Linked DNA regions of Phytohabitans rumicis. Each later gene encodes a partner of the first gene's protein in a complex. Links are inferred from orthologs where the notes say so. Each region holds a gene or a part of one and is shown on either strand. Other genes may lie near its edges. The genes, in order: rpsG and tig.

The links.
Region 2: the proteins of rpsG (region 1) and tig are in contact, whole or in part, in a crystal structure (PDB 3GTY), measured with the Thermotoga maritima proteins. The link is inferred for Phytohabitans rumicis from one-to-one orthologs. Residues at the interface, in WP_004081843.1 of Thermotoga maritima: Lys34, Lys52, Lys55, Glu59, Arg62, Gln63, Glu66, Asn67, Lys69, Val71, Arg95, Ala109, Lys110, Lys111, Gly112, Arg113, Pro114, Glu117, Glu121, Ile124, Ala125, Tyr127, Asn128, Asn129, Thr130, Gly131, Lys135, Asp139, Arg142, Met143; in WP_004081061.1 of Thermotoga maritima: Glu122, Val124, Val129, Leu130, Tyr133, Glu188, Gly259, Ile262, Tyr263, Glu266, Ser270, Glu273, Gln274, Glu277, Arg308, Gln311, Ile312, Ser315, Tyr316, Glu325, Arg329, Arg336, Leu363, Phe366, Trp367, Arg373, Leu377, Arg381, Leu384, Glu387.

Annotation. Positions count from the first base shown.
Region 1 is NZ_BLPG01000001.1:3,690,774-3,693,868, reverse strand. The notes cover bases 223-3,001. They hold rpsG (30S ribosomal protein S7), read left to right. Parts: upstream 223-1,266; coding sequence 1,267-1,737; downstream 1,738-3,001. Other genes in these bases: rpsL (30S ribosomal protein S12), read left to right, coding at 891-1,265.
Region 2 is NZ_BLPG01000001.1:5,833,756-5,836,946, forward strand. Bases 123-2,997 are described here. They hold tig (trigger factor), read left to right. Parts: upstream 123-819; coding sequence 820-2,175; downstream 2,176-2,997. Other genes in these bases: Prum_RS26540 (hypothetical protein), read left to right, coding at 123-143; Prum_RS26560 (ATP-dependent Clp protease proteolytic subunit), read left to right, coding at 2,276-2,920; Prum_RS26565 (ATP-dependent Clp protease proteolytic subunit), read left to right, coding at 2,931-2,997. Outside these bases: more of Prum_RS26540, read left to right, coding at 1-122; more of Prum_RS26565, read left to right, coding at 2,998-3,191. UniProt on the Bacillus subtilis protein: Involved in protein export. Acts as a chaperone by maintaining the newly synthesized protein in an open conformation. Functions as a peptidyl-prolyl cis-trans isomerase.

The DNA.
Region 1 (3,095 bases):
CTGCCCCTCGTGCCCCCTCGTGCCCCTCTTCTGCGTCGATCAAGGGCAAACGGTCGTGCTTTGATCTCTTTTCCACGGCCGTTTGCCCTTGATCGACGCAGAAGTCCTTGATCGGCGTGGAGGCCGTGCCGGGTTGGGTGCCGCTGGATGGCGGGCGCGGTCTCGGCGGGGGTGCTTTCCGGGCTGGCGGTGGTGCTGGGGTGGGGAGCGGCTCGGATGGAGCAGGCGGTGTGGGGTGCACGGCGCTCCCGATTGACGGCACGGCGGGCGGCGCGCTAGTTGGGCGCCCCGCTTGGGCGATTTGGCGTGAGTGGGGCGCCCCTGCTGTCGCCTGGGAGGGAGTAGGGGCGCCCCACTCAGCTCGGGGCGCCCAACAGGGGCGCCCTACTCACGGCCAGGCGTGCCGAGCCACCGGCCTGGCGACCCGCCCGACCCTGTTGTGCGCCGATCAAGGATTTCCGCGTCGATCAAGGGCAAACGGTCGTGGTTTAGAGATCAAAGCACGGCCGTTTGCCCTTGATCGACGCGGTGGGGCGGGATGGCGGCGGGGCGGTGCGGTGGGGGTGGGGTGAGGTGGGGAGGGGCGGGATGGCGCGTTACACTTGGGGTCGGAGTTGCCGAGCGTGGGCCAGCGGGTCTCGTTTTGACCTGTGCGCTCACGGTGGGTACTCTTTCCCCTCGTGCCCGGGCCTGCCCGGGCAATCCGTGCGTGCGCCCCTCAGGTGCGGCGCAGCGGGGACAACGAGACAACCTGGTGCACGTGCCAGCGCGCACCGGAACCGTGTGCCGGACGACACGCCCGACCGCGGGTGCCGGAGACGCCCGTGAGGGCTGACCCGGGACACAACAGAAGGCACACAGACGCAGAAGCAAGGGAGCGGAGAAACCCGGTGCCCACGATCCAGCAGCTGGTCCGCAAGGGCCGGCAGGCCAAGACGAGCAAGACCAAGACCCCGGCGCTGAAGGGGAGCCCTCAGCGGCGCGGGGTGTGCACGCGTGTGTACACCACCACCCCGAAGAAGCCGAACTCGGCGCTGCGCAAGGTCGCTCGTGTGAAGCTGAGCAGCCAGATCGAGGTGACCGCGTACATCCCCGGTGTTGGCCACAACCTGCAGGAGCACTCGATCGTGCTCGTGCGCGGCGGCCGGGTGAAGGACCTCCCGGGCGTGCGTTACAAGATTGTCCGCGGTTCGCTGGACACCCAGGGCGTCCGCAACCGTAAGCAGGCGCGCAGCCGCTACGGCGCGAAGAAGGAGAAGAGCTGATATGCCGCGTAAGGGCCCCGCGCCGCGCCGGCCGCTGGTCGCCGATCCGGTGTACAACTCACCGCTGGTCACCCAGTTGGTCAACAAGATCCTGATGCGCGGCAAGCGCCAGCTCGCCGAGCGTGTGGTGTACGGCGCGCTGGAGGGTTGCCGGGAGAAGACCGGCACCGACCCGGTCGTCACCCTCAAGCGGGCGATGGACAACGTGAAGCCGACCCTCGAGGTCCGCAGCCGCCGTGTCGGTGGCGCGACCTACCAGGTGCCGGTCGAGGTCCGTCCGACCCGGGCGACCACCCTGGGCCTGCGCTGGCTGGTGCAGTACTCCAAGGCCCGCCGCGAGAAGACCATGATCGAGCGGCTGCAGAATGAGCTGCTCGACGCGAGCAACGGCCTCGGCGCTTCGGTGAAGCGGCGCGAGGACACGCACAAGATGGCGGAGTCCAACAAGGCTTTCGCCCACTACCGCTGGTAACCCCAGCACCCCGACGAGACGACGAAGTAGGGATTACCGTGGCTGCCGCCGACAACGCGCTTGCCAAGCTCCGCAACATCGGCATCATGGCGCACATCGATGCCGGTAAGACGACCACGACTGAGCGGATCCTGTTCTACACCGGCATCACGTACAAGATCGGTGAGGTCCACGAGGGCGCCGCCGTCATGGACTGGATGGAGCAGGAGCAAGAGCGGGGCATCACCATCACCTCGGCCGCCACCAAGGTCGAGTGGAAGGGTCACCCGATCAACATCATCGACACCCCGGGCCACGTCGACTTCACGGTCGAGGTGGAGCGCAACCTGCGGGTGCTCGACGGTGCGATCGCGGTGTACGACGGCGTGGCCGGCGTGGAGCCGCAGACCGAGAACGTGTGGCGCCAGGCGGACAAGTACAACGTTCCCCGGATGTGCTTCGTCAACAAGCTCGACCGGACCGGCGCGGACTTCTTCCGCTGCGTGCAGATGATGATCGACCGGCTGAACGCCACCCCGCTGGTGCTGCAGATCCCGATCGGGCTCGAAGGCGACCACATCGGCGTCGTCGACCTGATCGGCATGCGCGCGCTGACCTGGCGTGGTGAGACCCAGAAGGGCGAGGACTACGCGATCGAGGAGATCCCGGCCGGCCTCGCCGACGATGCCGCCGAGTGGCGCGAGAAGCTGATCGAGACGCTCGCCGACGTTGACGACACTGTCATGGAGAAGTACCTCGAGGGTGAGGAGCTCTCCGCCGAGGCGATCAAGGCGGGCATCCGGCGGGCCACCGTCGCAGGCAAGGCCAACCCGGTGCTGTGCGGTTCCGCGTTCAAGAACAAGGGCATCCAGCCGATGCTCGACGCGGTGATCGACTTCCTGCCCTCGCCGCTGGACATCCCGGCGATCGAGGGTACGGCGACCGACGGTGAGACGCCGTTGCTGCGCAAGCCGTCGATGAGCGAGCCGTTCTCCGCGCTGGCCTTCAAGATCCAGACGGACAAGCACCTCGGCAAGCTCACCTACGTCCGGCTCTACTCGGGCAAGCTCGAATCCGGTTCCCAGGTGATTAACTCCACCAAGGACCGCAAAGAGCGCATCGGCAAGATCTACCAGATGCACGCCAACAAGCGGGAAGAGCGTGCCACGGCGCAGGCCGGCGACATCATCGCGGTACAGGGCTCAAGCAGACCACCACTGGTGACACGCTGTGCGACCCGACCAACCCGGTGATCCTGGAGTCGATGACGTTCCCTGAGCCGGTCATCCAGGTGGCGATCGAGCCGAAGACCAAGGCCGACCAGGAGAAGCTGGGCACCGCGATCCAGCGCCTGGCCGAAGAGGACCCGACGTTCCGCG
Region 2 (3,191 bases), 2.1 Mb from region 1 along the record:
TCGGCCCGCCACCGGCAGCCGGCTCCAGCACCACGGCGTCAACCGAGGCCCGCACCGGCCGGAGCAGGCTGACGATCGCGGCCGAGGTCGCCGCGATCGTGGGGGCACTCGTCACGATCGTTGCCGTGCTGGCCGGGCGCTGACAGGCTCGCCCGTCGCGTCCCACACGCACCTCATGGGTCACTGCAGGAGCAAGAGAGCGGGCGACGGGAATCGAACCCGCACCGTCAGTTTGGAAGACTGAAGCTCTGCCATTGAGCTACGCCCGCGTGCGCCCCGACCGTCCGGGGTGCGGCACCTAGCGTACTGGGTCGGTGTGCGCCGGCGCGTCCGGTATCCGGGGCGCCACCCCGGGCGCGCCGCCACGTCGATCAAGGACTTTCCCGTCGATCAAGGGCAAAAGGTCGTGGATCGGAGATCAAAGCACGATCATTTGCCCTTGATCGACGTGGAAAGTCCTTGATCGACGTGGAAAGGGGCCTTGATCGACGTGGAAAGGGGGCGGGAGGCCGTGGAAAGGGGCGGGAGGCCGGGGACAGGGGCCGGGAAGCGGGGAGGAAGGGAGGAGGGTGCGGGATGGGAGGAGGAGGGGGACCGCATACACTTTGTCGCGCACGGGGTGTAGCGCAGCTTGGTAGCGCACTCGCTTTGGGAGCGAGGGGCCGTGGGTTCAAATCCCGCCACCCCGACTGTGATCTGTGCGGCCGTGCGGGGGGAGCCCGGCCGCCGCGTGCCCGGCGAGTCGGTTCTACACTCGACCGAGCCGTCGTCACGCCAGACGCATGCCGGAAGTCAGAAGATCCATCGAGGAGTACGCCTGTGAAGAGCACCGTCGAGACCTTGAGCCCGACTCGGGTGCGGCTCGCCATCGAGGTGCCGTTCGTCGAGCTTGAGCCGAGCCTCAAGAAGGCGTACCGGGAGATCGCATCCCAGGTCCAGATCCCAGGCTTCCGCCGCGGCAAGGTGCCCGCGGCCGTGATCGACCAGCGGGTCGGCCGTGAGGCCGTGATCAATGAGGCCATCCAGGAGGCCATCCCGGCGCAGATCCTCGCGGCCGTCCGCGAGCACGACGTCAAGATGCTGGGCCGGCCGGAGCTGGAGGCGTTCCCGGAGGTCAAGGACGGCGAGCCGCTGGTGTTCACCGCCGAGATCGACGTGCGGCCGGAGATCACGCTGCCCGACCTGACCGGCGTGGAGATCACCGTCGACGAGCTGCAGGTCGGCGACACCGAGATCGACGACCAGGTGAACGGCCTGCGGGAGCGCTTCGCCACCCTCAAGACCGCGGAACGGGCGGCCCAGGACGGCGACTACGTCCAGATCGACCTGGCCGCGACCGTCGACGGCACCGAGGTGCCGGGCGGCTCGGCCACCAACATCTCCCACGAGGTGGGCAGCAAGCAGCTGCTCCCGGGCCTCGACGAGGTCCTCGTCGGGATGTCGGCGGGCGGGTCGGCGTCGTTCGTCACGCAGCTGGTGGGCGGCGACTTCGCCGGCCGTGACGCGGACGTCTCGGTGACGGTCCGCACGGTCAAGGAGAAGCAGCTGCCCGAGTTGGACGACGAGTTCGCCCAGCTGGCGAGCGAGTTCGACACGCTGGAGGAGCTGCGCAACGACCTCCGCGAGCGGGTCACCCGGGTCAAGAAGGTGGAGCAGCTCTACGCGGCCCGCGACAAGGCCCTCGAAGAGCTGGTCAAGGCCGCCGACGTGCCGGCGCCGGAGGGCGTAGTCAAGGAAGAGGTCGACCACCGCAAGCAGGCCATGGTCGACCAGCTGGAGCGGATCGGCGCCTCGCTGGAGGAATACCTGGCGGCCGAGGAGAAGACCGAGGAGCAGGTCGACACCGAGCTCACCGAGGCGGCGACCGAGGGCGTCAAGATCCAGCTGCTGCTCGACACGCTCGCCGACGCCGAAGAGGTCCAGGTCTCCGACGACGAGTTCGGCCACGAGATCATGCACCGCGCGCAGCGCGCCGGCGTGCAGCCGCAGCAGTACTACGACCAGCTGGTCCGGTCCGGCACCGCCGGCGCCGTCTTCGGCGACGTCCGTCGGGGCAAGGCGCTCGCGCTGGTCATGGAGCGCGTGAAGATCAAGGACTCCGCCGGCAACGAGCTGAGCATGGACGAGCTGCGCGGCGGGAGCGCCGACGAGCACGATCACGACCACGACCACTGACGGGTACGACCTGCCGCGTGCGCTGAGAGCGAACGTGGCGGCCGTGGCTACCAACAGTGGATAAGGTCGGTCGTACGGAGACAATTGCGAAGGGCTTGCCATGACCGATCAGCACTTCCCAGCGATGCCCACGCGGGCGATCGAGGCCCGCGGTGGCGACGCACTCAGTGGCAACCTCGACGACACGGTCTACAACCGCCTGCTCAAGGAGCGGATCGTCTTCCTGGGCAGCGAGGTGACCGACCAGGTGGCCAACCGCATCTGCGCGCAGCTCCTGCTGCTCGCGGCGGAGGACCCCACCAGGGACATCTACCTCTACATCAACTCGCCAGGCGGCTCGGTCTACTCGGGCATGGCGATCTACGACACCATGCAGTTCATCGACAACGACGTGCAGACGATCGCGATGGGCATGGCGGCGTCGATGGGCCAGCTCCTGCTCTGCTCCGGCACCCGGGGCAAGCGGTTCGCGCTCCCGCACGCGCGGATCATGATGCACCAGCCGTCGGGTGGCATGGGCGGCACCGCGTCCGACATCGCCATCCAGGCGGAGCAGATGCTCTACACGAAGCGGATGTTCCAGGAGCGGGTGGCGTTCCACACCGGGCAGACCCAGCCGCAGATCGAGGCCGACTCGGACCGCGACCGTTGGTTCACCGCACAGGAGGCCCGGGACTACGGGTTCATCGACCACGTGATCACCGGGGCGACCCAGGTCCCCTCCGGCGCCGGCACGTTGAGCTGAGGAAGACACCATGACTGAGCTTCAGATCCCGGCGGGCCTCCGCGAGGTCCACAACCGGTACATCATTCCCTCGTTCGTGGAGCGCACGTCGTACGGGGTGAAGGAGTCCAACCCGTACAACAAGATGTTCGAGGACCGGATCATCTTCCTCGGTGTGCAGGTCGACGACGCCTCGGCCAACGACGTGATGGCGCAGCTGCTCACGCTGGAGGGCACCGACCCAGACCGCGACATCACCATGTACATCAACTCGCCCGGCGGGTCGTTCACG